Aminivibrio sp.: one gene and its partners. The protein of the gene in region 3 interacts with the protein of the main gene of each other region in a pairwise test. Links are inferred from orthologs where the notes say so. Each region holds a gene or a part of one and is shown on either strand. Other genes may lie near its edges. The genes, in order: JMJ95_RS10065, JMJ95_RS13600 and JMJ95_RS11310.

Region 1 (10,742 bases), on a different replicon or contig from region 3:
CGGCGGTTCCCATGCCGTGACGGAGTACGTGGAAATCGGGGAGATCCCCTCCCGTTTCGCCCTCCTTCTGGGCATCCTGGAGAGGGTTCCGAATGCCGTTTTCTAGTGTTCCTCCCCTCCGGGGCGTTATCAGGGCCGTCTGCACGGCCCCGGCAAAGGGAATGCAGAAGAAAGACCGGGGAGAGGGACGGCTGGTCCCCGGAAAGGGACTGGAAGGGGACGGCCACTTCGGATTCGCCCACCGGCAGGTGAGCCTGCTGGACGAAGGCGATATCAAGATCATGAAACAGTCCATCCCCACCCTCTTCCACGGCGCCTTCGCCGAAAACCTGGTCACGGAAGGCATCGACCTCAAGTCCCTGGTCCTCGGCGATCTTCTCAGGATCGGAACGGCCCTCCTCAGGGTGACCCAGATCGGAAAGGAGTGCCACTCTCGGTGCGCCATCTACGAGGCCGCCGGTGACTGCATCATGCCCAGGCTGGGCATCTTCTGCGAGGTTCTGACCGAGGGACCGGTCAGGGTGGGGGACACCGTGGAATTTGTCCCCGAGGAACTGCCCGAACGCCTCGTCCGCCGAGAAATCACCCGCATCGCCGGCGGGAAGGGGGAAACGGTGACGGACAGCATGCTCAGGGAGGCCAGGGTCACCCTGGTACTCGACGGAGAGAAGCAGGTGACCGCCCTCTGCTCCCCCGGGGAAGAGCGGTACTGGGCGGTGGGGCACCTGAAGTGCCGGAGGCTCATCGACGGCCGGGAGGACATCGCCAGCCTTGAAATCCTCCCGGGGGAGGTCCGGGTGGCCCGGAAGAAGATGACCGCCGGGCTTCCCCTCCTGCAGCGTATCCTCTCGTCCTCCCCCTCGGCCATCCCGGAGGAAAGAACGGGCCAGGGTCTGGGGTCCGTGGAATCCGCGGACTGGTCCATCCCGGCCTCCGTCCTGCAGGACGGGGCGGACTGGCTTGGGGAGGCCCCTGTCTTCCGTGCCGCGGGAGGTACCCATGCGGCAGCCCTCATTCACCGGACGGGAAACCGGCTCTTCCTCACCGAGGATATCGGGCGGCACAATGCCGTGGACAAGGCCGTGGGGTGGGCCGTGCTCCATGCCGTTCCCCTTGGGGAGACCGCCCTGGTAGTTTCCGGACGCCTGCCCGAGGACATGGTCCACAAGGCGGTGGGGGCGGGAATACACGTCCTCGGCAGCGTCTCCGCCGCCATCGCCGAGGGTGCCGAAGCGGCGGAACGGGGAGGAATCACTCTCGTTGGATTCATCCGGAACGGGGGTATGAACGTCTACACCCGGCCCGACAGGGTGGTACCGGACGCCTGACATGGGGCCCCTGCAGGGGCCCCCTAAATCCGCACCTCAGCGGGGAGTGTCACCGGGGAACGCTTGGGCGGGGGGTGCAGATTGTCGTCCTTGACAACTGCCCAAGCGAGTCCCACGGCTCCCTGCGTTCGCCGGTTGCCTGCTTGTGAAACCGACATCCGTGTCGGTTTCTCTCACCTCAGGCGCCCTCCCCCAGGGGATAATCTCTTCGCCCCTGGGGAGGGCGAATTCACCTTATGCCCGGCGACACTCCCTCTGCCTGAAAAATGAGCGGATTTAGGGGCCCTTTTCTTTATTGACAAGGGACCGAAAAGGCGATAGTGTATTTTTGATCCATTCACAGAACCGGTGTTTTAACAAACGAAACAATTATTGTTCAAGGAGGTCGATACAATGTCCCGTTTTGTCACATTCGGAGAAATCATGCTTCGGCTTACTCCTCCCGATCACGAGATCCTCTTCCAGACCAACAACCTGGTGGCCACCTTCGGCGGAGCCGAGGCCAACGTGGCTGTCTCCCTGGCCAACTACGGCGAGAACGTCTCCTACGTCACCGCCGCCCCTTCGAACCCCGTGGGCGACGCCATGGTGAAGGAGATGCGCTCCTTCGGCATCGATACCAGCTTCATCGCCCGCAAGGGAGAGCGGCTCGGCATCTATTTCACCGAGACCGGTTCGTCCATGCGCCCCTCGAAGGTGCTCTACGACCGCTCCGGGTCATCCATCGCCGAAGTGAAACCCGGCGACTTCGATTGGGACAGAATCCTGGACGGAGCCACCTGGTTCCACACCACCGGCATCACCCCCTCCCTGGCCGAGGGGACGGCGGCAGTGGCCCTCGAGGCCGTGAAAGCATGTAAGGCGAAGGGCATCACCGTGTCCTGCGACCTCAACTACCGCAAAAAGCTCTGGAAGTGGGGCAAGACTGCGAAAGAAGTCATGACCGAGTTCGCCAAATACGTGGACGTCACCATCGCCAACGAGGAGGACTGCCAGAAGTGCCTCGGCATCGAAATCGACGTTGACGTCGCCTCCGGTGAGCTTGACGTGTCCAAGTACAGGGTCCTCGCCGAAAAGGTCATGGCCTCCTACCCCAACATGAAGTACCTCGCCGTGAGCCTACGGGAGAGCGTGAGCGCCGACTGGAACGGCTGGTCCGCGGTTCTGGCCGACAACAAGGGGAATTTCTTCACCAGCAAGAAGTACGAGATCCGGGATATCGTAGACCGCATCGGCGGCGGAGACTCCTTCGGCTCAGGGCTCATCTGGGGGCTGAACAACCTGAAGACCCCCCAGGAGGCCCTTGAGTTCGCCGTGGCGGCTTCGGCCCTCAAGCACACCATCTACGGCGACTTCAACAGGGTCTCGAAGGAGGATGTGCTCAACCTGGCGGGCGGTGATGCCTCGGGAAGGGTCCAGCGGTAAAGAAAAGAAAACGGGTTCGGAATGTAAGAGCGGGGGAGGCCCTTCAAGGGCCTCCCCCGTGTCGTTTCCGCGAAAGGCTACTTCTGCAGCAGGTGGAAGATAAACCCGCCCACGTGCAGGTCCAGGTAGATTGCCGCAGTTCTGCCGTCCTTTTTCTTCTCCGTCTCGGGAAGGGATCCTATGCCCTTTGACTTCAGGAAGGCGAGGGCCCGGGCCACGTCGTTGCAGGAAACGGCCGCGTGCCCCTTCTCGCCGAGGTAAGGCGACTTCATGAACTCGAAGGCCTTTCCGGCGAAGACGGAGCTGTTGCCGTCCTTCACGGCCATGCCGAAAAGGGAGGCTATCTTTGCGGCGCCGGCGGCGGCCTCTTCGCCGTCCGGGCAATTCACTCCGAGATGGGCGAGCTCGAAACCATGCATGGTATAAACCGCCTCCCGGGTAATCCGGGTGATCTCGTCGAACCGCCCCGCCGCCACCATTTCCGGCTTCACCATCCAGCTTCCTCCCACCGCGAGGATTTTGTTGAAGGAAAGGTAGGAAAGCATGTTCTTCGTGTCGATGCCGCCGGTGGGAATGAACTTCACGGAGCCGTAGGGGGCGCTCATGGCCTTGAGCATGGGAAGGCCGCCGGACTGCTCGGCAGGGAAGAACTTTACCACCTTGAGGCCCCGCTCGAGGGCCATCTCGATCTGGGAGGGGCTGTTTATCCCCGGAGTGATGGGGATGTGGTTTTCCACGCAGTAGTCCACCACGGAGGGGTTGAACCCCGGGGTGACGATGAACTTCGCTCCTGCGTCCACCGCCCGCCTGACCTGTTCCTTCGTGAGAACCGTCCCGGCACCGACCAGGAGCTCCGGAAGCTCCTTCGAAAGAGTCCCGATGGACTCTTCGGCGGCGTCGGTACGGAAGGTCACCTCCGCTATGGGGAGGTCTCCTTCCAGAAGGGCCCTGCCCAGAGGAACGGCGTCCTCCGCCCTGTCGAGCTTCACCACGGGAACGATGCCCAGTTCGCCTATGCGCTGCAGTATGTTGTTATCCATGAGATGATTGTCTCCTTTCCGTAATGGAAATCCCCACCAAGGATAGACAATAGGGCTTCCTCCCGTCAAGGGCTCTTTTCGCTGAATAAAACAATGTTTCGTAAGAAAAGCTTTGATTGACCGATATTCCCCGGAGTGATACAGTGTTTCCCAAAGAACCGCAGAGGCAAGGCAATGACTCCTCGAGGATACGGAGAAGCACGTTTTTTGCCGCGTCCCCACCGGGGGTGATATGTGATGGTCGGCATGATCGGGCGGAACGCCTGGTTTTCAGCCATGGGAGTATTCCGTGAATTTCCGGAGTTTCTCCGGACCGCCGTTCCGGACGATCCTGCCGTGACGGCGGTGGTTTCCAGGGAACAGATTGCTCCTCTGGTGGGGGACAACGGGCTTTTTCGGGTGTACCCTCTCTTTCCCTCCGACGGCAGCGTCCCATTCGACATGTTTGCCGTGGAAATGGAGCGGGGCGCCTTTTCCTTTTCGGAATCCCACGACCCGGGCACGGTGGAGTACATCCATGTGTTCGAAGGTCTGATCACCGTGAAGACGGGGCAGGAGGAATACTGTCTATCCTCCGGGGACTCCCTCCGCCACAGGGCGGACAGGCCCCATTCCTTCCATAACTCCGGAGGGGGGATGGCGACCTTGTGTATCCTGGCCTACTACCCCGACAGAAAGGACTGAAAACGGGGGCCGGATTCTACCGGCCCCCGTTTTTTTGAACTGCGGGTTTCTTTCCCGGCCTATTCCACAGCCTGGGCGAGAACGGCCTTCTCTTCCACGGAGAAGATCCTGTCCAGGTCGAGGACGATGATCAGGCGGTTCTCCACCTTTGCGATACCCCGGATGAAATCGGCGGACACGTCTCCCGCCACGATGGGAGGCGTGGGCTCGATGGATTCATCGGGAATGCGAAGAATTTCCGACACGCCGTCAACCAGAACGCCGATGTTCTGCTCCGCCATGTTCACAACGATGATGCGCCTGGCCGATTCTTCAACGGAACTGGAGTTTGCCACCCTGAACCGTTTGCACAGGTCCACGATGGGAACGATCCGCCCCCTGAGGTTCACGATACCCTCCACAAAATCCATAGTCCGGGGAATCGCGGTGATGTTCTGAAGCCGGACGATCTCCCTCACCCGTGATATGTCAATGCCGAACTCTTCCTTGCCGAGCCTGAAGACCACAAGCTGCTGCTCCGCCATACCTGTTCCTCCTTTTTATCTCCCGGTCAGCCGCCGGCAAATTCCGGGAAAAGAACCGTCATTCCGCCGGTGCAAGCCCTTTTTCCTCTTCCTCGACCCTGAACCGGGCGGCGGACTTCTGCATCTCTTCCGACAGGCTCACAAGCTCTTCGGCGGCCTTCGCGATGGACTCCGTCACCCGCCCCTGCTCTTCCATGGACCGGTTGATGTTCTCCATCTGCTCGCTGATGTCCGCTGTCGCACGGGCCACGTGATCCATGCCCGCCGTCATCTCCTCGGCGCTCGCTGACTGCTCTTCCATGGTCGCCGCTATGGACTGCACGTTCTCCGTGATGGACCCCACACGGGCGATCACACCGTCGATGACGGCCTTCGTCTCTCCGGCGCGGGCTACGAGCTCCCGGATCTTCTCCGCGCTTCCCTTCTGGTCCGCCAGGGCCTTGTCCGTCTTGCCCGAAATCTCCCCGATGACCTTGCCCACCTGGGTCGCCGCTCGGTTCGACTCTTCCGCGAGCTTCCGCACTTCCTCCGCCACCACCGCGAAGCCCCGTCCCGCCTCTCCGGCTCGGGCTGCCTCGATGGCCGCATTCAGCGCAAGAAGGTTCGTCTGGTCGGCTATCTGGGTGATGGTGTTCACGAATCCCGTGATGCCCGACACCGACTTCGCAAGCTCCGTCACCGCCGCGCTGACCTGGCTGCCCGCACCGGAGACGTCCTCTATCAGGGAGGCCATTTCGTCCAGGGCCTTGCCCCCCTTCTCCGCCGCCATGGAGATTTCCTGGGCCTGTTCCCCCGATTCGGCGGCGGCCTTCGCCCCAGCCTGAGACGCGCTCGCCACTTCCTCCACTCCGGCGTTGGCCTCCTCGATGGCGCTCGCAGTGTCGTGGGTGTTCTTCGCCACCTTGCCCACAAGGCCGATCACTTCCTGCACCGAGGCGCTGCTCTGCTCTGACGCTGCGCTCATGTCCTCAGCCCGGGAGAGCACCCTGGAGGCGCTTTCGAGGATTTTCCTGACCGTCTCGGCGGTCCCGGAGATCATCCGGTTCACCGCGTCGGCTACGTTCCGGATCTCTTCGATTGACGTGTCCGCCTCTATGGAGGCGGTGAGGTCGCCGGTCTCGGCCACGTACCGGGCCCGCTCGGCCACCGCCTGGAGGGGCCGGGCGAGGCTCCGGGAGAAAAGAATGACCACGATGGAGGCCACCACGAGGACACCCACTATGCCGATGTAGACCGCCCGGCGCATGGCTCTTTCGGCGGAGAGGGATTCCGCCGTGGTCGCTGTGGCGGCGGCGATGTACCCGTTGTTGAGGCGCTGGAAGGCCATGCTCTTCTCCTCGCCCTCGTAGACATAGGAGAAACGGCCGTTCTCCTGCGTCAGGAACTGGTCGGCGAAGGGGGCAATGGATCCCCCCGACACCTCCCGGATGGTGGGACCGTCAAATTTCTGGGTGGGGTGGTAGAGGAACCGGAGCTCCCGGTTCATGAGGATGGGATACCCCGTATTGTAGATCCTGACGTCTTTCAGCGTTTCCCTGACAAAGCTGAAATCGAAGGAAATTCCCACCACGGCTGCCGTCTGGTCTCCCATCTTCACCGGCATGGTGTAGAACACCTCGTCGAAGCCTTCTTCCGACTTCCTGATGTCTCCCCAATATTCCTGCCCCGTGTCGAGAGGGCTCCAGAACCAGGCAGCGGCCGGGTTTTTCCTGTCGATGAGGTCCGCAGCCCCCAACCCCACGGAGTCCATGTAAACAAAGAGGGATTTTTCGTCGGCTCTCCGGAACCCCACCACGAATACGTTCTTTGTGCCGAAATGTTCCGGGTTGAAGACGATAAACAGGCTTCTGGCGTGGGGAGACTGCACGCCCAGGTCGTTGATGAACTTCCCGTTCTGGGCGCCGAACTGGCGGACCACCACCTCGCCTACGTCAGGGTTGAGCATTTGGGGGGTGAAGCGGGTAGTGACGAGGGCCGACAGCGCCTGGAGCATGCCCTGGAAGCGGTTGAATGTGGCGTCCAGTTCGTGGGCGAGCCCGTGGGCCATGGACTTCTCGTAATCATCCACCACGGCGTTTAAGCCGCCGCTCCCGGCGTTTATAGCGTAAAACCCGATGCCTCCCACCGAAAGAACCAGAAGGGAGAGCACAACGAGAAGAATGCGGGCGCCAAGTCGGTTCAGTTTCACAGCTCCATCCCCTTTACTAGGATTATTGTAAAAAAACGTTTCTCCGAGAATTGTACCCTTTCTTCTACCGGGGAACAAGGCCCTAAATCCGCACCTCAGCCGGGAACGTCACCGCTGGGGTGCGGATTTAGGGCCTCAATTTGTAGTGGCGCTATTTCTTTCTTTACGATACCATTGAAGCAGTTTTTCCGCTATAGGGAACGGAAAGACTCATTCCTGCCCTTTATGAAGGGAAGTTGACAATTTATGAAACAACTTTTCGAAAAAATGAATTTTATCCTGGACGGCGGAGTTCTGGTGCTTCTTTCGGAATATCTTGCCGGACACACCTCCCGGGGATTGATAACCCGTCCGGAAGGGAATGACCTGGAGGTGCTCGACGCTTTCGGCGCGCCCATGAACAGCCTGTTCCTCCAGGGAGCGGCGGACTCCCTCGGCTCAGCCTTCCCGTCCTCTCCCCTCCGGACATCCTTCGAGGTTCTCTCCGCGCCCCTTTCGGGGGAATGGCCCTGGGCCCTCCGGCTCAGGGGAATGGGGTGGTGCTTTTACATCCTCCTGGGGGAGGAGCCGGCACCGCACATTATGGAGGAGATGCCCTCCTTCGCCGGCCTCATCAACCTGTGGCAGCTCCACCAGAAGACCGCCGGCGTGGAGGAGCGGCTCTCCCGGCTGGCCTACATGGTCCTGGCCACAAAGAACACCCTCGCCTCCATATTCGAACCCATGGGTGTCAACTACTTCGGCGCCTTCCTCCACGACGTGGTACAGGAAAGCCTCTTCCCTTCCCGGTTTTCCCTGCTGCTCGACGACGGAGAAACCCTGTCGCTCCTCGAAGGGGATGAGATGCCCCTGCCTCCGAGGAAGGGAATTTTCTCCAGGAACATTCTCTCTCCCGTCCCGGTGAGGGTGGAGCCCCAGCAGCGGGAATTCCTGGGAGACAGCGTTTTCGACTCCCTGGCCGGCGACTGGTCCGCCGTTCTCCCCATCCCCGGAGGGGCTTTCCGTCTCTTCTGCTTCCTCAAATGGGAGAAGATCCCCGGCGAAGAAGCCTTCAACTTCATGGAACTTCTCGGGAACGTGGCCTCCAAGGCCCTCTCCCTCGGAAGCCTCAGGGAAGAACGGGAACGGAACATCTCGGAGCTTACCCGCCGGGCCTTCCTTCTCAACGCCCTCCACGAGGCAGCGCTGAATTTTATGGAACAGACCTCCAAGGAGGACCTCCTGCTCCAGATACTGGACATCTTCACCGAGATGGCCCAGGCTCCCCGGTCCCTTCTCGTAGCATGGCAGCCCGCCGCCGGGGGATATGTCCACTTCGCCTCAATGAAGGAGGGCCTCCTGGAGAAAAAAGGCACCTTCGCCGGTTTTCCCGTGGGGCTTCTCGAAGGAGAACGGCAGGGATCCTTCTCCCTGGAAGAGTCGAAACGGCTCTTCACCTTCATGAAGGTGCCTGCCCTCTCGTCGGTGGAAGGCCTTGACGGCATGGACCGGATCTTCCCCCTCCTGGACGGGGACAGGATGATCGCCTTCGTGGCGGTGTCCGCCCCCCTCGCCGGAACGGCCATCATGGACCTGCCGACCCTGGAGAACCTCGCCCGCACGGCGTCGGTGGCCCTGCGGAAGAGCGAATGGGACTCCGCCCACCTGGCCGCGGGAAAATACCTGAACATTGCCGCCCTCGCCGACTGGGAGACCGCCAGGGCCCGGGACGAGATCAGGGCAGAAGGAGGGATTCCCGTGGTCCTGAACGGCCCTGCGGGAATTGACGTTTCTTCCGGGCAGGAGCGGCTGTGCCGCCTGGTGATCCGTTCGGAATGCTTCACCCGCTGCATATCGGAATCCGGAGCCGCGGACCTTGAAATCCTGTTCTCCCCGTCGGAAGGGTGGACCATGGAGAAGGAGGAAATATCATGAAGAACACGTTTGCAGTCCTGATCGTACTGGCTGTCCTGCTCTGCATCGTCCCGGCAGGGGCGGATGCCGGCCTCCCTGGGGGTCCCGTCCCCGATATGGAAAGGGAGGAGACCCCTGAAGGAATTACCTTCATCACCGCATACAGCGCCAGGGGATCCCGGTCCGAGGCCCGGCATCATTACATCGAGATCGAGGGATTCCTCGTGCCTGACGTGTTTTCCCGTCTGAAATACAAGGACTTCCCTTTCGAGTTTATCTCGAGACAGAATCACTGGGGAGACGACGGATACGTCCTTGCCGGGGAGCTGGTCGTGCCCGAATCGCCCTCAGCGGTGGCGGAAGAGCAGCTTGAAAAGGGGTGGTACGAAGGTCCGGAGCGCCTCTCAGGAACCCCGGGGAACTGGGTCTGGGGCACCTGGGAAGGGGGCTCCCTCTTCGCGGCCCCGGAAAAGCTCGCCGAGGCGGCGAAGGAACTGAAACTCCCCCTGCTTCCCAGGGATGGATCTCCCTTCCAGGAGCTCATCCTGCCCCGGCCTGTGGAAAAAGAGCGCTGACAGAACGGGGAGCGTCCCGGGAAGAAGCCCTGAAGGCTTTGGAGGAGACGCTCAAGGAGAAAAAATAGGTGCTCCTACCGGGTGATGTCCTCCACGGTGACGAAGGAAAAGCCCTTTTTCCTGTAGCCGTCGATGATCCCGGGAAGGGCTTCTATGGTGGGGCGCACTCCCACATGAAGCAGCAGGATGTCGCCGGGAGCGGCCTTCGCCAGCACTTTCCGGGTAAGCTCCTGGGCGGTGAGGCTGCCTGTGTAGTCCCCGGGATTGTTGGTCCACAGCACGATCCGCAGCCCCTCTCCGGCGGCCTGTTCCACGACGAAGGAGTTGAGCTGCCCTCCGGGAGGTCGGGCCGACCGTGGTTTTTTCCCGAGGATCGATTCGATTGCCTCGCTGCAGAGCCGCCATTCCCGGTACACATTCTCCGGGGGAAGGGTGGTGAGGTTGTTGTGGTAGTAGGTGTGGTCCCCCACCACGTGGCCGCCGCCCGCCATGGCCCGGACCAGGTGGGGGTATTCCGTCGCGTATCGGCCCACCACGAAGAAGGTGGCCCTCACGCCCTTTTCCCTCAGTATGTCCAGCAGGGGTTCCACGTACCCCGGCCGGGGCCCGTCGTCGAAAGTAATGGCTACAGTCCGGCCCTTCCCTTTTTCAAGAGGCGGCAGGGCTGAAGCTGCGGCCGCCCCGGAGGCCAGGCAGGCCAGCAACGCCCAGAGGACAATGTTTCTCTTCATTTTTCTTTTCCCAGCTCCCGATTCCGTCTGTGCAACGGCGCGGATCATAGCAAATTTTCCCTGCTTCCGCCACGGCAAAAGAGCGGACTTATCTTGACAAAAGAACGGGACACTTCTAAGATACTAACATATCAGTCTTTACGCGCTTGCGTCAGTCGCGCGCATTTTCCGCCGGATAACCTCCGGGAAAGGGACGTTGCCAATGCTCTCCTATTGCGATATGAGCGAGATCAAGGACGGAGTGACGCGGCAGGTGTACCTGACCCTGCGGAGGGACATACTGAACTGGCGCCTCCTCCCCGGGAAGCGGCTCAGCGAGAAGGATATCGCCGGCCGGATGAACATAAGCAAGAC
Region 2 (5,288 bases), on a different replicon or contig from region 3:
GGACTGAAAGAGTTTGTTGACCGCGGTGGGAGTAAAGACTGCCTTCGCAGCCTTGAGCATGCGGGTATAGAGGGTCCGTTCCGGAGTGCCGCCTATGGTGGAAATGGCCGTTCTGACCGACTCCCAGCCGGCGCCGATGTCGAAGGTTTCCGGAAGGCTTTTTCCGCTGACCCAGAAACTTTCGTCCAGGATCTCGCCGGTGTTTCCCCTGGCCACAAAGCACAGGGCGCCGCCGAGCTCCCCCCTCTTCCGGGCATCGAACCGCACCTTGACGGCGATATACTCCGGCGTCAGCGTCCTGACCAGGGCCAGTATCTTCGACGGATCCCCAGAGGTGCTCCGGAGGATGACTTCAAGGGCCTCCCGGGAGCAGGAGAAGATGGAACACAACTCGTCCGCAGTCTCCTTCGGCAGGGCATCCAGCAGCGACGGGAGAGGAGTCTCTTGGGGAGTCTCCGGTCCACCGGCACCACGCCCTCCGCCGTCAGGCGCCGCGGCGGAAGAGAGATCGGTTTCGTCTCGCAGGTCTTCCCGAACTTCATTCCGTTCCTGTTCCATGGTTCCTCCTGTCAGCACGAAGTTTTAGATTTCCGCCGTTCCCTTTCCCAGTACCTTTACCGTGAGCATCCATGTTTTCGTGGAAAATTCCACGGTCCTTCCCTTGTTCCCTCCCGTGTCCATGGCGGCAATGGGAATTCCGTGCTGTTTGAGCAGCGCCTCCGTCTCTTTGGCATTCCTGCTGCCCACGGCGAGAAAATCGGTCTGGGCGCCGGGAAGGGTGAACATCTGGGATCCGCCGGCCATCTTGGCCTTCAGGCGGGACCGGACGGCTCCCTTGCGGCAGACCTCGGCGATCAGGGCGGGAACGGCCGTATCGGCAAATTTTCCCGGCTTTTCGAGTGCCTTCAGGCCGGCGCCGCGGCTGTCGGGAAGCATGATATGGACCATGCCCGCCACTTTCGCGGTCTGGTCGAAGAGCACAAGCCCGATACACGAACCCAGCCCGAGCGTCACAAGGGACTCGGGAGCTGATACGACCACCATATCGGCCATCCCGACGTGATGTACCTTGTCCATTCGTCAAAGCACCTGCAGCTTTCCGAGGAGAATTTCCAGGGACCCGGGATCCGGGAGCATGATCACTTTTCCCGAGATGCCCCCTTCCACATTCTCCACTTTCAGCGCCGTGTCCACGATCAGGGCGTGTTCCCCGGACTGGCCGAATATAGAGGCCACCACGTCGAGTATGGAGCCGAGCATGTCGTGGGCGACGCCGGGAACGGAAATGCTGTGGGTTCCACCGATGAGAACGTTGATGGCGTTCAGGAAGGAGCTGAGGATGATGTTGCCCACTTCCGTCAGCGCACTGTCCCGCATCCCTTCGGGCATGTCGCCGGGCTCCATGCCGCCCGTTTGGTGGCTGATGAGAAGATCGACGAGCTTCCTGCCGTCGTCCTCTTCCTGGATGAAGATGAGGCTGCAGGTGAACTCCCCCTCGGACCGGACGAACACCGCCGACATCATGGTGAGGGGGTCGCCGTAATATTCCGCCAGATCATAGATGGACACCAGTTCCGCCCTGGGGACATCCATGTCCACTGGTCGGGCGAGCATGACGGAAAGCGCCGTGGCGGCGTTCCCGGCGCCGATGTTGCCCACTTCCCGCATCGCATCGAGCTGAAGGTGGCTGAAATTTGCGAGATCCATGAAATGGCGGCTCCTTTCCCTATCTGCCGTACAGGCCGGCCACGTCAAGAATGAGCGCCACGTTACCGTCACCGAGGATGGTGGCCCCGGCGATCCCCCGGATCTTCGACAGGAAGCGGCCGAGGGACTTGATGACGATATCCTGCTGGCCGATGAGTTCGTCCACGATGAAGCCGATCCGCGTCTTCCCCGTTTTCCCCGTCTTCACCACCACCACGGGATACTCGTCGCTCTCCTCTTCCCCGCTCCTGGAGGTGCCCAGCATTTCGGCAAGGTCGCACAGGGTGAGCACGTCACCCCGGAGGAGGGTGGCGGGAGTTCCGTGGACGGTCTTCACGTTTTCCTTCTTCACGAGAATCGTCTCTTCCACGTTCTCCAGGGGCAGGGCGTAGGTTTCGTCCCCCACCTTGATGAGGAGGGCGAGAACGATGGCGAGGGTGAGGGGCAGGCGGACGAAGACCCTTGTACCGACCCCCACTTCCGTGGAAACGTCGAACTGGCCGCCGAGGGACTCCACCTTCGTCTTCACGGCGTCCATGCCCACTCCCCGCCCCGAGACGTCAGTGATCTTTTCCGCCATGCTGAAGCCGGGGAGGAAGATGAGGTTCACCACTTCCTCGTCGGACATGGCCGCCGATTCCTCTTCTGTAATGGTGCCGTTTGCCAGGGCCTTCGCCCTGACCTTGGAGGCATCGATGCCTTTCCCGTCGTCGGTCACCTCGATGATGACGCCGCTGCCCTCCTGGTAGGCGGAAATCCGGATGAGTCCCTTTTCCGGCTTGCCCGCCTTTTTCCGTTCCGCAGGGGTCTCGACGCCGTGGTCGATGGAATTCCGTATGACATGCACCATGGGGTCTCCGATCTCGTCGATGACCGTCCGGTCGAGTTCGGTCTCCTGCCCCTCCATTACCAGTTCGACCTCCTTGCCGAGGGTCTTGGAAAGATCCCGCACGAGGCGGGGGAACCGTTCGAAGATGAAGGACACGGGTACCATGCGGAGCTTGGTCACAAGCTCCTGGATGTCCCCGGAAATTCTCCCGAGCTGCGAAAGGGGCTCGTCAAACTCACGGAGATGGGCCTCCTGGACCAGGCGCTCGATCCTCGCCCGTCCGATCACGAGCTCTCCCACCAGGTTCATGAGCTTGTCCAGCCGCCCGATGTCGACACGAACCGTCTGGTTGGTTTTTTTGGCAGCCTCGGATTTTCGCTGCGGTCGGGCAGGAGCGGGAGGAACGCTCCCGCCGGAGGGAGGAGCCTTCTCTTTCCTGCCGGCTCCCGCGGGAGGAGTTTCCTCTTCCGGCAGCTTGACGGTTTCCCGGGCCGCCGCGAAAACCGCACTGTCGCGGCTGACCTCCCGGACGTCAGCGCCGGCCACTTCGCTGATCCTCGCCACGGCCTCCCGGACCTGCTCAAGGGAACGGGACGTGGCGGCATATACTATAAATTCGTGGTCGAATTCCTCGTTTTCCAGGGCTTCCACCGGAGGCACCGTCTTGATGATGTCTCCCATTTCATCGAGCCGGCTCACCACCATGTAGGCCCGGGCGGCTTTCAGCAGGCAGTCCGGAGAAAGGGACACCCGGACCTCGTATACATTCAGCCCCAGGCTTGAGGCCTCGGAGATCCACTGCAGCTCCTGCACGGAGAACTCTTTTTCCTCTCCCGGAGAAGGGCCTTCCTCCGGTTTTTTTTCGGCCGTCTGCACATCTTTCGCCGCGTTTTTCATGGCGGACACGAGGTCTTCGGTTTCGACCGAACCATCCCCGCCGCCGTTCCGGATGGAATCCACCATGGACTGGAGGGTGTCCAGGGATCTGAAGAGGAGGTCGATATCCTTCGCCTTGAGGCTGTATGTTCCCCTGCGGACCGAATCCAGCATGTCCTCCATGGCGTGGGTGAGCGAAGCCATCTTGTCGAATCCCATGGTGGACGACATGCCTTTGAGGGTGTGGGCCGACCGGAAGATCTCAGCGATGTTGTCCATGTCCGTCTGGTCCTTTTCAACGGCGAGGATGAGATCGTCGAGGTGTTTCAAATTGTCTCCCGCCTCGTCGAGAAACGCCCCAAGATACTGGCTCATATCCATATTCGTCATGGCTGATCATCTCCGGCTTCGTAAAGTCTGTTCATTCTCTCACGCTTCGGATCATGGCTTCAGGTATGGAATACAGGGGGAGAAGCTCGTCCACTACCCCGAGCTCCACCGCCGACTTCGGCATGCCGTACACAATGCAGGTTTCCTGGGACTCGGCGATGATCCTGGCGCCTTTCGATCTCAGGGCTGCCGCCCCGTCGGCGCCGTCTCTTCCCATTCCCGTGAGGATCACGCCGACGGCCCTGCCTCCCAGCTCATCGGCCACGCTCAGAAACATGATGTTCGCCGACGGCTTCACCGAGAGCAGGGGCGGGGCGTCGGACAGGCCGCAGATCAGCCGGCCCGCCTGGTTCCGCCTCACTATCATATGATACCCCCCTGGAGCGACTACGGCTAGTCCCGGTCTCAAATCCATCCCTTCAGCCCCTTCGGCCACATCAAGCTCCGACATGGCGTCAAGCCGTTTCGCGAAGGACAGGGTGAAATCCTTCGGCATATGCTGTACGATGACGATGGGCACAGGAAAATTTCCGGGGATCCGGGAAACGATCTGCTGCAGGGCCCGCGGCCCCCCTGTGGAGGCGGCGATGGCAAGGATCTCCGGTCGGCCCGCCCGGGGCGGTAACGATGGCTGAAGCCGGGGCCTCTCCGGCCGCAGTACGGGCGAGGACGTCAAGGGACGGGTTTCTTTTCTTTCCCTGCCCCCAACCCTGGCGGTACTGGCCGCTATGACCTTGGCCACAAGATCGGCGGAGACATCTCTCATGTTGAGAGAGATCGACCCCGACGGCTTGGCCACGAAGTCCACAGCTCCCTCCGAAAGGGCTCGCAGGGTAATCTGAGCCCCCTCCCGGGTCAGGCTGCTCACCATGATGACGGGAAGGGGGTTCCGTTTCATGATCTCTTCAAGGGTGGAGAGCCCGTCTTTCCTCGGCATCTCCACATCGAGGGTGACCACGTCGGGGGAGAGTTCGGCGATCTTCCTGAGGGCATCTTCCCCGTCCCGCGCCGTTCCTGCCACCTCGATGCGGGGATCCCCTCCGAGAATGTCGCTCAGGATCTTTCTCATAAAGGACGAATCGTCCACCACAAGTACACGTATTCTCGACTCTGTCATGGCAATCCCTTCAGTGATTTATTGGCGTCCCGCCAGTTCCTGCTGGCGGATGAAGGCCCCGAGCGGTTTCTCCACGGAACCGGGCATGGATTCGAAAGCGAAGCCTATCTCCCAGTTATCCTCTTTTTTGAGCTTTCTCACAACTTTTCCGGCAAGAAAAAACGTCTCTTCCTGCAGGGGAAGCTTCATCAGGACCCTGTCCTGTTCCTTGAAACGACCCGAAAGGGACTCGGGCACCACAACACCCGCGCCCCCCAGGCTGATATCCCGGGAGACGGCGGAGATCCACTCTTCTGTTTCGGGCTTTATTTCCTCTCCCTCAAGGCGGAAGAAAGACGTTTTGAGAAGGCAGGGCACCCGGACGAAACA
Region 3 (10,755 bases):
CCGTCATGAGGATCTCGGGAAGGAGTTCCCGTCCCTCCCTGCGGAGTTCCTGCATCACGTCGGCGGTGCATCCGTAGTCCTCCGGGTCGTTGAGGTATTCGGCGCTGGGCCCGATGAGGATGTTGCCGTCCACGGTGGGGGTAAGGTGAATTCCCAGCCCGGGTGCGTTCTTCTTCGGCGCGGGGTAGATCAGGGCCTTCAGGGTGCCGTCGAGGCGCCTGTCCAGGACGTAATACTCGCCCCGGCAGGGGTAGATCACGTAATCGGTGATCCCCGCCATGCGGCACACCTCTGCGGAGAAGAGTCCGGCGGCGTTCACCAGAACTTTCGCCGTGAAAGTTTCCCCTGACCCGGTTCCCACAGACCAGCCGCCCCCCGCGAGGGAGGAAAGGGCGGTCACCCGCTGCCCGAGGTGAAAGTTCACCCCGTTGGCGAGGGCATTCTCCGCAAGGCCGATGGTGAGCCCGTAGGGGGAAATGATGGAACTGCTCGGGGAATGAAGGGCAAGGGATCCTTCCACGCCGGGCTGGATCTGCTGCATCCGCTCCCTGCCGACGAGCTCCAGTCCCGGGACACCGTTGGCCTCCCCCTGCTCCTTCAGCCTGTGGAGGGCGGCTTCGTCCTCGTCGTCCAGCGCCACCGTCAGCTTGCCTATCCGCTTGATCTTCACCTTGAGATCCCGACAGAGATCGTCCATCATATGATTGCCTTTCACGTCGAGAACCGCCCTGAGCGTCCCAGGAGTGTAGTTGAAGCCCGCATGGAGCACGCCGCTGTTCCGGCAGCTCGTCCCCAGGCCGACATCCATCTCCTTCTCGACGACGGCCGCCCTCACCCGGAACCTTGAAAGTTCCCTGGCTATGGCGCAGCCCACTACTCCTCCTCCAATGACAAGAACGTCGTACTCCCAAGCCACCCTGTAACACCCGCTTTCGGAAAAGCTTCTGGTCGACCAAGGTATTCCAATCAAACCGATTTTATATTATCATGGTATCAGGAAGGAAGACAAGGGGAATCAACAGAAAACTTCAAGTTCTTTTTTTAACTTATTGTCGGGCCCAAAAACCATTCTGAACTGCAGGGAGGACTCCATGAACGAAACGCGAAAGGACCTTATCAGGCGCTTGACGGACCTCGTGTCACAGGGCGACGTGGTCTCGGAGGGCAAACTGCCTTCGGAACGGGAGCTCGCCGCGCTGCTCGGTACCAGCAGGCCCCTTCTGAGAGAAGGGCTTATCGCCCTCGAAGCCCTCGGCCTGCTGGAGATCAGGGACAGGCAGGGAATCTTCCTCGCCGAGGGAAACCCGGACGAGATCAGGAGAGTTCTCGGCCGGGCCCAGGTGTGGCCCATGGAAGCGCTCTCCCAGGTCATGGAGGTGCGGCAGCTCCTGGACCCCGGCGCCGCCGCGCTGGCAGCCCTGCGGCGGAAGGAGCGGGACCTGGAGAAAATGGACGAATGCATCTCCATGCTCGAAAAAATCCACAAAGAGCAGGATCCTCACGAGGCCCCTCTCGGAGCCTACTGGAACACAGTCCTCCACGCCACCATCTTCAAGGCAACGGGGAACACCCTCCTTTTCAGGCTCTACGAATCTCTCCTCGAGATGTCCGAAAAGGGAATTTCCGCCATGAGGATGGAAGTCCTCGATTCGGCGGCCCCGGATAGAACGGAGAAAATTCTCGAGCAGCACAGAGATCTCGTGTCGGCCATCCGGGATCAAGACCTCCTCCGTGCCCGGGAGGCCGCCAGGCTCCACCTGAAGTTCACCATCGACACTCTCGTGGAACTGAGCAGGGTCACACCGCTTTCCAACTTTTTCGCCCAGAGAATGGATTCTGTCCTGAAGTAAACTGAAGCGGCGGACCTGTACAAACCGGTCCGCCGCTTCAGTTTACTCGGTCGGGACGAGCCCCGCAGCTTCCCCTTCCGGCCCCTTTTCCGGCTCCCCTTCTTTCGACAGGATGAACCGGGACAGGAGCTTCCGCATGCGCTCGGCCCTGTCCGCCATGACCGACGCTTCCCTGGCCACCCCCTCCGACGCCGATGCCGTCTCCGCCGAGGCTCCCCGGATGGCATCCACCCTCTGGACTACGTCGATGGTGGCATTGGAGAGCTGGTCGATAGCCCCGGCCATTTCCTCGCTTGCGGAAGCCTGGGACCTTGAAAGCCCTGCGATGTGGGCGATTGCTTCCTCGATCCCGGCGATTTCGCCAAGCACGCCGGACAGCCTGCCCTGGGCGTCCGCCGCTTCGGCCACGGTGGACTGCATCACCCTGCCGGTCTCTTCGGTCACATCCATGGATTCCCGGGCATTTCCGTGGAGGGTGGTGATGAGGGCCGCCACTTCCCGGGCCGCCTTGCTGGAGTCTTCGGCGAGCTTCCGCACCTCGTCGGCCACCACGGCGAATCCGCGGCCCGCTTCCCCGGCCCGGGCTGCCTCTATGGCGGCGTTCAGCGCCAGGAGGTTCGTCTGGTCGGCGATGGAGGTGATTACCGTGACAAAACCGGAGATTTCCTCTACGGAATCTGCGAGGGCCCGGATCTTCTCCATGTTCGTTCCGGACTTCCCCCCGACGGCGCGCACTTCCCGGATGACTTCCTCCACTCTTTCAACCGCTTCCTTCGCCATGGCCGCCGTCTGGTTCGCCGCAGCCGCGCAGTCGGACGAAGCCTTGGCCGCCGCCTGGGCGCCCGCAGCCATTTCCTCCACACCGGCATTCGACTCCTCGAGGGCGGCGGAGTTGCTCTCGGAGATGGAGGCCACCTGCTCGAGGGAACCCCTCACTTCCTCCACCGAGGCGTTGGTCTCCTGTGAAAGGGCTGCGAGGGTTTCCGCTCCCCTGGCCACCTCTTCTGCCGCAGCCACGATCTCCCTCACGGCTTCAGCCTGGCTCGTCGTCATCCTGGCCAGCGCGTCGGCCAGCGCGCCTATCTCGTCAGCCGAATCATACTGAAAATCATCCCTCGCCACGGTCAGGTCGCCGTTCCCCGCCCGCTCGGCCAGGCTCACGGCCCTGCCGAGAGGACGGGTGATCATGCGGGTGATGATCACCGCCACCACCATTCCGACAAGAACGGCGATAAAAACGGAAAGGAGGAGCATGTTCGAGACGCTCCGGGCCTGGTCGGTCACCACTCCCGATATTTCAAGCGTTCTGTCGACGCTGAACTTCATCACGTCTCCCGCCGCCGCAAGGACAGCTTCCCCAGCGGCGGTGCGTTCTTGGCCCAGGTTCTCGAGGTTTGCCCAGGCCATTGAAAAGTCGTCGAGGGCCTGCTCGTACTCTTCCGCGTCTTTCGTCGCTTTTTCGAGGTTCCTGATCAGTTTTTCCTCAAAGGCGGTCTTCCTGACTTCGGACAGAATGTCGCGAACGTCCTTGAGTTCCTTTTTCGCCTGGCCGATCATCTCCGTTTTTTTGTTCGCTATGGCAGTAAGGGTCACGTATTCCGCCCTGTGGACGGCCTCCACCAGCGTGTCGAGAAGGGCAATGTTCTCAAGCCTGGCGGGCGCGTTGCCCCGGGAGACGGGGTCGTTCAGATCTTTTTCCATGGCGTCCTTTTCATCATACAGCAGGTCGTAGGCAATCTTTCGCATGGATTCTCCCGACTCGGCTGCCTTCCTTCTCTGGGCGGCCATAGAGGCGATCATCTTCTGAGATTCCTCAAGCAGTCTCCGGTATTCGGCAACCTGCTCGCCGGATTTCTTCACGCCTTCGGCAAGACGTTCAAGGCCGGGATGGGCTGAGGCATGCTCCCAGGCTTTCTTCAGAATCCCGTCAAGGGCCTCGAAATCCCCGAGGGCTGCCTGGAGGTCCCGATAGCTGTCCGCCAGGACGTAGGTGCGGATGTGGAGCATGAGGCTCTGAACAATGTTCTCAATTTCATTGGAAAGTTCGATTCCGGGGACGTACCGCTGTTCGAGAGTGCCCACCTCGGATATCACGTTGTCCATATTGCGCCAGGCAAACCACCCGGCCGCGGAAAAAATGACGAGCACAGCTGCGAATCCGGCAGTGAGCTTTGTTCCTATTTTCATGTTCTTCAGCAAACGTCTCACCTCGAAGAAGAAGGATGGCGGAAGGACCCTTTTCCCCCGCGCCGGGGGCGCCCCGGGGCTTTCCGGAATGACAAAGACTATATCATGAATCACTCTTGTCCAAAATAGGAATTTGAGAAGAGTCACCGACCACCGCCATGGACAAGCAAGACGGAGGAGATCACGAAAAAGCGCCCAGGTGCCGGGCCCGACCGGGACGAACGGGCCGTGATCCGCGTCGCGCTCGACGTCAGCGCACAGAAAGAGCTCGAAGAGGAGATTCTCCTTAAACGAGACCCTAAATCCGCAGGCAGAGGGAGTGTCGCCGGGCACAGCGCCCGGGGGAGAGAAACCGACACGGATGTCGGTTTCACAAGCAGGCAACCGGCGAACGCAGGGAGCCGTGTTGATCGCTTGGGCAGTTGTCAAGGACGACAATCTGCACCCCCCGCCCAAGCGTTCCCCGGTGACACTCCCTCTGCCTGAAAAACCTGCGGATTTAGGGAGACACAACCCTATCGACGGGATCTCGAACAGGACATATTTCAACAGGCCTTCCTCTTCTCCCTCGTAGAGGCACAGAGAACGGGAGCGACGCCGGCCTTTCCGCAGGCAAGGCCGACGGGGAGGCGACTGCTGCAGATTCCAGGGAAAAGCCCGACAGGCAGTCTCTCCCCGGCGACTGCAAGAGAAAATCATACGAGGCCCCCAAAAGAAGGGGGCCTCGTTCCGTCTTTCGCAGTGAGCGGCTATCTGCAGAGCACAATGGTGAGGTCGTTCACGTTGGTTCCGGTCGGCCCCGTTTTGACAAGGCCGCCGCAGGCGTCGAGCGCATGGTAGGAGTCGTTGTCGGCGAGCAGCGCCTCCGCGTCGAGCCCAAGGTCGGCAAGTCTACCGATCGTCCCGCCGTCCACAACGCCTCCCGCCGCGTCCGTCGGTCCGTCGGTGCCGTCGGAACCGACGGAGATCACAACCGTATCCGCAAGCCCCTTGATGCCGAACGCCGCGGCCAGGGCCATCTCCTGGTTCCGTCCGCCCTTTCCCTTCCCTTTGAGCCGGACGATCGTCTCCCCGCCGAGGAGCAGGGCGCACGGCGGCGACGCCGGATTCCCGGACAACCGGATCTCCTTCGCCATGGCGGCGATGAAGGCCCCCGCCTCGCGTGCCTCGCAGTTCAGCATCGTCGTCAGCAGGAGCGGCGTATACCCGAGGGCGGCGGCCTCGCGCTCCGCAGCTTTACAGAGCGCCGTCACGCTCCCGGTGATGACCGTTGTGACATTTGTAAGCGATTTCGGGGTCTCCTTCTCCAAAGCCTCTTGAAGCACCGTGCTCAGCGATAGCCCGTACTTTTCGACGATCCTCGACGCATCGGCGCTCGTCGAACCGTCAGGATACGCCGGTCCGGAGGCGATGCTGTCGAGCCTGTCGCCAAGGACGTCCGAGAGTACCACCGAAAAGACGTGCGCCGGAGCGACGAACTGGGCGAAACGCCCTCCTTTCACCGAAGAAAGCCGTTTCCGTATCGTATTGATCTCGACGATGTCCGCGCCGCATGCAAGCAGCTGGTCGGTCACTCCGACCAGATCATCGAGGGTTATCCCCTCCCTCGGCTTCTCGAAGAGGGCCGAACCCCCACCGGAGACGAGGAAAAGCACCGTATCCTCTGCTGAGAGCCCGCTGACCCTTTCGAGCGCACGGGCTGTGCCCTTAATCGTGTTCTCGTCCGGAAACGGGTGTCCCGCCTCAAAAATCTCGATACCCTTTATCGGGCCGTTGCTGTGCCCGTACTTCGTCACGACGACGCCTCCGTCCAGCCGGTCTCCCAGTGTGTCAGCGGCGGCCTTCGCCATCCGCCACGCCGCTTTGCCGATGGCCGTGAGCACGATCCTCCCTCCGGACCTCGCACGGGCTGAAAAAGCCTCACCGCGCAGCGCCGCCTCCACAGCGTTTTCCGGGAGCACGGCCTCTATGGCCTTCTGTGCAATTTTCAAGGCATCCTGACGAACATCCGTCATTCATTCTCCTCCTCCGTTTTTATTTCGCGTCCGTCAGTACGGAGAAACACTCCGCCATCGTCCGTTCACCGCCGAACGCGCCGGCCTTTGTAACCACGGGAAGGCCGTGGTATTCTCCTCCCCTGAGGCGGACGAGCGGAATTCCAGGCTCAATCTCCTTCACAAGGTCGGTCCCCCCGGCTCCCAGCGCCCAGACGATCCAGATGGCGACTTCCCCTCCGGTGATAAACATCCCGGAGACGCGAGCAGACTTCAGGACCGACGGAACAACAGCGGCGAGACTCCGGCAGATTGTTTCGGACGCATTGGCGTTCCGCCCCTCCTCGATCTGCTCTTCGTCCAGCGATGACGCCAGAAGGACGCTCCTGCCGCTCCGAAGCAATCCCGAGACGGTATGGGAGAGGCGCCGCTCCTCGGAGGCGACGTCGTGCAGCAGCGCACGGATATTCACCAGAACAGGAGCGACGTCCTTCTCCTGCAGAAGCGTCCGTGCCTGGAGGGCGCTCCTCGGGCTCATGCTCCCGACCACGAAAAACGCCGGACTGCTTCGGCTCACCAGGGCCTCGGCCATCCCTGCCGACCCCACCCAGAGGATGTCCTCGGGCGGCAGCGCGGCGCACATGCCATTCACAATCAGCTCAAGATCGCCGTCCGTCTCGACGTCGAAGGAGTACGAGCCGGCGTTGCCTGCAGCCCTCAGAATCTCCGGAATCTCCCCTGCCCGGATTTCGGCGAGCGAGACGTTCCGGACCTCGAGCGAACCGCCGCCGCGCAGCGTTTCCTGCAGTGACGAGGTAGTCACCGGCTTCCGCGGATCCTTCCCCATCTCGGTATCGGCCACGGGAATTCCGTCGAGGAGCAGCAGACCTTCCCGCACGGTGCGTTTATTTCTGGGGTAGGCCGGGGTGAACGCTGTCACGGAAAAGCCGAGCGTCTCCCGCAAGACGGCTGTTTCGGCGGCTATGTTGCCTCGCAGCGTCGAGTCGACCTTCTTGTAGATCACTCTCTTCCCTCGCAGAGGCAGCAGGTATTCCGCCACCGTCTTCAAACAGGCGACCGCCTCCTGAGCGGGAATGTTCCGCGACTCGGTATCCACGACGACGACTCTCTCGCCCTCAATCGTGGAGAGCGCCGAAGGATCCAGGATCACCGAAGCGTCGTACCCCGCCTTCAGGAACTGAATTCCAGTGTCGTTCGAACCGGTGAAGTCATCGGCGACGACGATATACCGTGCATTCATATGTCTCCCCCCGTTTCTTTCCTTGCGGTTGTACGACATGCCGTCGGCGGTGCGGACTGCGGCCGGCATGATTTCGTCGATCTCCTCGGCGGCGAAGAGACCACTCTCTCTCCGCCGCACGGGTTGAGCCCGGCAACCGCGACGCAGGGCGGACCGGTTCGCTGAAATCAGTTGCCTTCTTCTTTAGCGACGTTGTTGTGCTGCTTGCAGATCCTGCTGAGGAAGTCGACCAGCAGCGGACAGAGGATCGCGGTGATGACAATCGACGCACCGACCTGCACCGTCGCCGCAGCCGCGTACGGGGCCCATGTCGGATCGACGGCCGCTATCGCCGCAGGCGTTCCGGCGGCGTTGCCTGCCGTTGTGCCGATACTCGCGCCGACCGCATCGCTCCGCTTCTCTCTCGACGGGATGAGGTACTTATAGGCAAAGAAGCCGCCTATTCCCGTGACGAGCAGGGTCATAAGGCCGAGCGCGATGCCGGGGATTCCGGCCTTCGCGATATCCATCAGGTTGAGCCCCGCTCCGAGCGGGAAAGAGAAGAAGGGGATGGAGAGCATGACACCCGGGGCGAGGAATTCCCGCATGTCCTCGTCGAGATTGCCAAGGATCATACCGATGACGATCGGGACGACAACCGCCACCATCGCGATGATGGGTATGTTGGCCAACCCTGTCATCCCCATGGCCACCATGGTGAAGAAGGGACCGTCGTTCGTGGAGATGATGGCCACGGCGCCGATGTCGGAGGCGTCACCGTACTTCTGGGCGAGCGCGGTGTAGAGGCCACCGTTCGAGTTCGCCATGGCTGCGATGAGGGCGAGGGGGGTAAGACCGAAAAGAGAAGCCTCCGGCCCCATGAGCTTCCCCACGACAAGCCCTATCGAAATGCCAAGAAGGATCTTGACGGTGTTCAGCACGAACCCCTTCCAGAGAGCGACCCCGGCCGTCTTGATCGTGATCTGCGCGCCGCTGCAGAAGAGGAGCACTGCGATGAGAGGGAGCGCTCCTTGTTTAAAGAGCGCGGTGGTAAAACTGCCGATCATGAGCGACTTCGGGGCAAAAGTGTTCACAATTGCGCCGAGAAGCAGGAAGACCACCATGAGTCCGCCGGGCACCTTCTGTATCGTCTTGAGAATCGGAACTTTACCGCCCATAGTATGCACCTTCCTTTTAAAAAGTCATTTGGGATAGGAGCCTCTTCAAAAAGTCGACGTCAGTTTGTAGATACCGAACTCCATGTGTTTCAACGCTTCCGCTTTGGTGAGTTTTCCATTGCAGGTCTGCAGGATCTCCGCGAAGACGCGCTCCCCCACCTCCGGTATGGATTCGACGCCGTCGATGATCGTCCCCGCGTTGATGTCGATATTCTCCTCCATCATGACGTAGGTCTTGGGATTGCCCGTGATCTTGATCACCGGGGCAAGGGGGAAGCCGGTCGGCGAGCCGCGCCCCGTAGTGAAAATCACTATCTGGGAGCCTCCTGCGACCATGCCGGTGATGGATTCGATATCCTGTCCCGGCGTGTCCATGACATAGAGCCCCTTGCCCGGAGGTCGTACGCCATACTCCAGCACACCTTCGAGCGGGCTGGAACCCCCCTTGTAGATGCATCCGAGCGACTTCTCCTCGATGGTGGTCAGCCCTCCCCGGATGTTGCCCGGCGTGGGCTGGCTTCCCCGCATGTCGACGCCCATAGCGTTCGCCTTCGCCTCACAGGCGCGGACGATCTCCAAGAGCTTGTCCGCCACCTCCTTCGAGACGGCTCTGCGGGCAAGGATATGCTCCGCGCCGATGAGCTCCGTAGTCTCCGAGAGGATGGACGTTCCTCCCAAGCCTATCACCTTGTCCGACACATAGCCGTGTACCGGGTTCGCCGCGAGTCCCGACGTCGTGTCCGAACCGCCGCACTCCAGCGCGAGCACCAGCTCCGAGACGTCCGCCTCCTCGCGGGTCATCATCGCCACTTCTTGGCTGATCGAACGGGCTATGCGGAGCCCCTGCTCCTGCGCCTTGAGCGTGCCGCCGCACTCCTGAATGACCAGTGACTCCACCCGCTTGCCGGACTTTGCAATCTCCTTGTGGAGACGCTCCGCCTGCACGCTTTCGCACCCCAGCCCGATCACCAACACCGCCGCTACGTTGGGGTTCGTCCCAAGACCGGCAAGGGTCCGGGCGGTGACTTCAAGATCCGGACCTATCTGGGCGCACCCGTGCTGGTTCGGAAGCGCTATCGCCCCTTCCACTTGTTCCGCGATTCGGGCCGCGACCGTCGAGGCGCACACTGACGCGGGGATGACCGCAATGTGGTTTCGGATTCCCACACGTCCGTCCGGACGGACATACCCCATAAACTTCATGATGTTTGGCCTCCTTTCGCGGATGTTCTCCCTGCGGCCAGATCACCCCGTCCTCGGAGACTTTCGAGATTGTGCACATGGACATGGGCGCCGGCTCTGATAGGTTCGGTAGCGCGGCCGATCACCTCGCCGTATTTCAGCACATCCCCTCCCTCAGGAATGTCAACGAGCGCAAATTTGTGTCCGAAGGGTATGGCGTCTACCAGCTTCATGGTCTTCATGCGTCCGTTGCACTCGAAAGACACATCGTTCCCGGCGCTCAGATCCGTGAGCGCCGTGGCGACACTGTCCTTGTCATGTGTCATAAGGGCTTCCCGTTTCAAACAACCTCCCCCCTCCCCCTGCAGGATAAAAAAACTACCTCTCGTTTTTTACTGACGCGCGTCCACCTCCTCTTCTCAGGAAGAGAACGCATCAACAATCACTGCCACGCCGTCCGGGATGACGGTGACCGATGCGTCCGGTTTCCGGAGAATCCGCTCCGCCATCGACAAGGCCTCCTCCAGAGACGGGGCCCACTGCATGTTGAGATACTCCACCATCTCCTTGGGGGCTGAGGTCACCATGATCACGGTAAAATCCATCAGTACTCTGGCGAATATCTGGATCTGCCACTGATCCGGCTCCGTCTGATTTCTCCCCCTCGCCATGATCATCTCCATGATCCCCTTCGGCGTCGGAATCGTCTCGAACGTCCGGTAGAAGGCCTCGCCGCCGTGCCCGTCGCTGCATTCGGCGGCGACGATGATAACGCCTCCCTTCCTGCACGACGCCTCGCCGGCGGTCATGCTCTTCACCGCCTGGTAGAGATTCTGGTCCAGAGGATACCCTGCGTTGCTCGTGATGACAATGTCGGCGGGAACGGCCTTGACCCTGCCGTACTTGGCGACGAACTCGCACCCCTTCTCGTGCGCCGCTTCCATGTCGCCGCTGAAGGCCGCCACGATATGCTTCTCCGCGTCGATGACCACGTTGCAGACGAACGCCAGCCCGACCTTGCGGGCAGCAAAGACCATATCGATGTGGATGGGGTTGCCCTCGAGGATTCCGGTTCTGGCCCTTTCGTGCGCGATAAACTCCGCGCAGTGGTTCGCCATCACCGT

The links.
Region 1: the proteins of JMJ95_RS11310 (region 3) and JMJ95_RS10065 interact in binary tests that used the Escherichia coli proteins (3 or more experiments, as listed by UniProt). The link is inferred for Aminivibrio sp. from one-to-one orthologs.
Region 2: the proteins of JMJ95_RS11310 (region 3) and JMJ95_RS13600 interact in binary tests that used the Escherichia coli proteins (3 or more experiments, as listed by UniProt). The link is inferred for Aminivibrio sp. from one-to-one orthologs.

The regions. Positions count from the first base shown.
Region 1 is NZ_JAESIH010000059.1:89,043-99,784, reverse strand. What follows is about bases 3,270-6,182. They hold JMJ95_RS10065 (chemotaxis protein CheW), read right to left. Parts: upstream 5,002-6,182; coding sequence 4,537-5,001; downstream 3,270-4,536. Other genes in these bases: JMJ95_RS10060 (methyl-accepting chemotaxis protein), read right to left, coding at 5,060-6,182; JMJ95_RS10070 (cupin domain-containing protein), read left to right, coding at 4,031-4,477; JMJ95_RS10075 (bifunctional 4-hydroxy-2-oxoglutarate aldolase/2-dehydro-3-deoxy-phosphogluconate aldolase), read right to left, coding at 3,270-3,793. Outside these bases: JMJ95_RS10090 (M20 family metallopeptidase), read left to right, coding at 1-106; formate dehydrogenase accessory sulfurtransferase FdhD, read left to right, coding at 93-1,328; JMJ95_RS10080 (sugar kinase), read left to right, coding at 1,722-2,753; more of JMJ95_RS10075, read right to left, coding at 2,831-3,269; more of JMJ95_RS10060, read right to left, coding at 6,183-7,189; JMJ95_RS10055 (hypothetical protein), read left to right, coding at 7,436-9,103; JMJ95_RS10050 (hypothetical protein), read left to right, coding at 9,100-9,657; JMJ95_RS10045 (polysaccharide deacetylase family protein), read right to left, coding at 9,732-10,388; JMJ95_RS10040 (GntR family transcriptional regulator), read left to right, coding at 10,591-10,742. UniProt on the Escherichia coli protein: Involved in the transmission of sensory signals from the chemoreceptors to the flagellar motors. It physically bridges CheA to the MCPs (methyl-accepting chemotaxis proteins) to allow regulated phosphotransfer to CheY and CheB.
Region 2 is NZ_JAESIH010000089.1:1,441-6,728, forward strand. What follows is about bases 1,265-4,180. They hold JMJ95_RS13600 (chemotaxis protein CheA), read right to left. Parts: upstream 3,803-4,180; coding sequence 1,727-3,802; downstream 1,265-1,726. Other genes in these bases: JMJ95_RS13595 (chemotaxis protein CheC), read right to left, coding at 1,265-1,707; JMJ95_RS13605 (chemotaxis response regulator protein-glutamate methylesterase), read right to left, coding at 3,834-4,180. In the rest of the region: JMJ95_RS13585 (hypothetical protein), read right to left, coding at 1-558; JMJ95_RS13590 (chemotaxis protein CheD), read right to left, coding at 583-1,077; more of JMJ95_RS13595, read right to left, coding at 1,081-1,264; more of JMJ95_RS13605, read right to left, coding at 4,181-4,919. UniProt on the Escherichia coli protein: Involved in the transmission of sensory signals from the chemoreceptors to the flagellar motors. CheA is autophosphorylated; it can transfer its phosphate group to either CheB or CheY.
Region 3 is NZ_JAESIH010000065.1:434-11,188, forward strand. Bases 1,466-4,391 are described here. They hold JMJ95_RS11310 (methyl-accepting chemotaxis protein), read right to left. Parts: upstream 4,038-4,391; coding sequence 1,893-4,037; downstream 1,466-1,892. Other genes in these bases: JMJ95_RS11305 (FadR/GntR family transcriptional regulator), read left to right, coding at 1,466-1,850. Outside these bases: more of JMJ95_RS11305, read left to right, coding at 1,092-1,465; JMJ95_RS11315 (glycerate kinase), read right to left, coding at 4,787-6,052; JMJ95_RS11320 (four-carbon acid sugar kinase family protein), read right to left, coding at 6,072-7,361; JMJ95_RS11325 (2-keto-3-deoxygluconate permease), read right to left, coding at 7,460-8,449; JMJ95_RS11330 (UxaA family hydrolase), read right to left, coding at 8,495-9,652; JMJ95_RS11335 (UxaA family hydrolase), read right to left, coding at 9,649-9,975; larA (nickel-dependent lactate racemase), read right to left, coding at 10,051-10,755. UniProt on the Escherichia coli protein: Receptor for the attractant L-aspartate and related amino and dicarboxylic acids. Tar also mediates taxis to the attractant maltose via an interaction with the periplasmic maltose binding protein. Tar mediates taxis away from the repellents cobalt and nickel.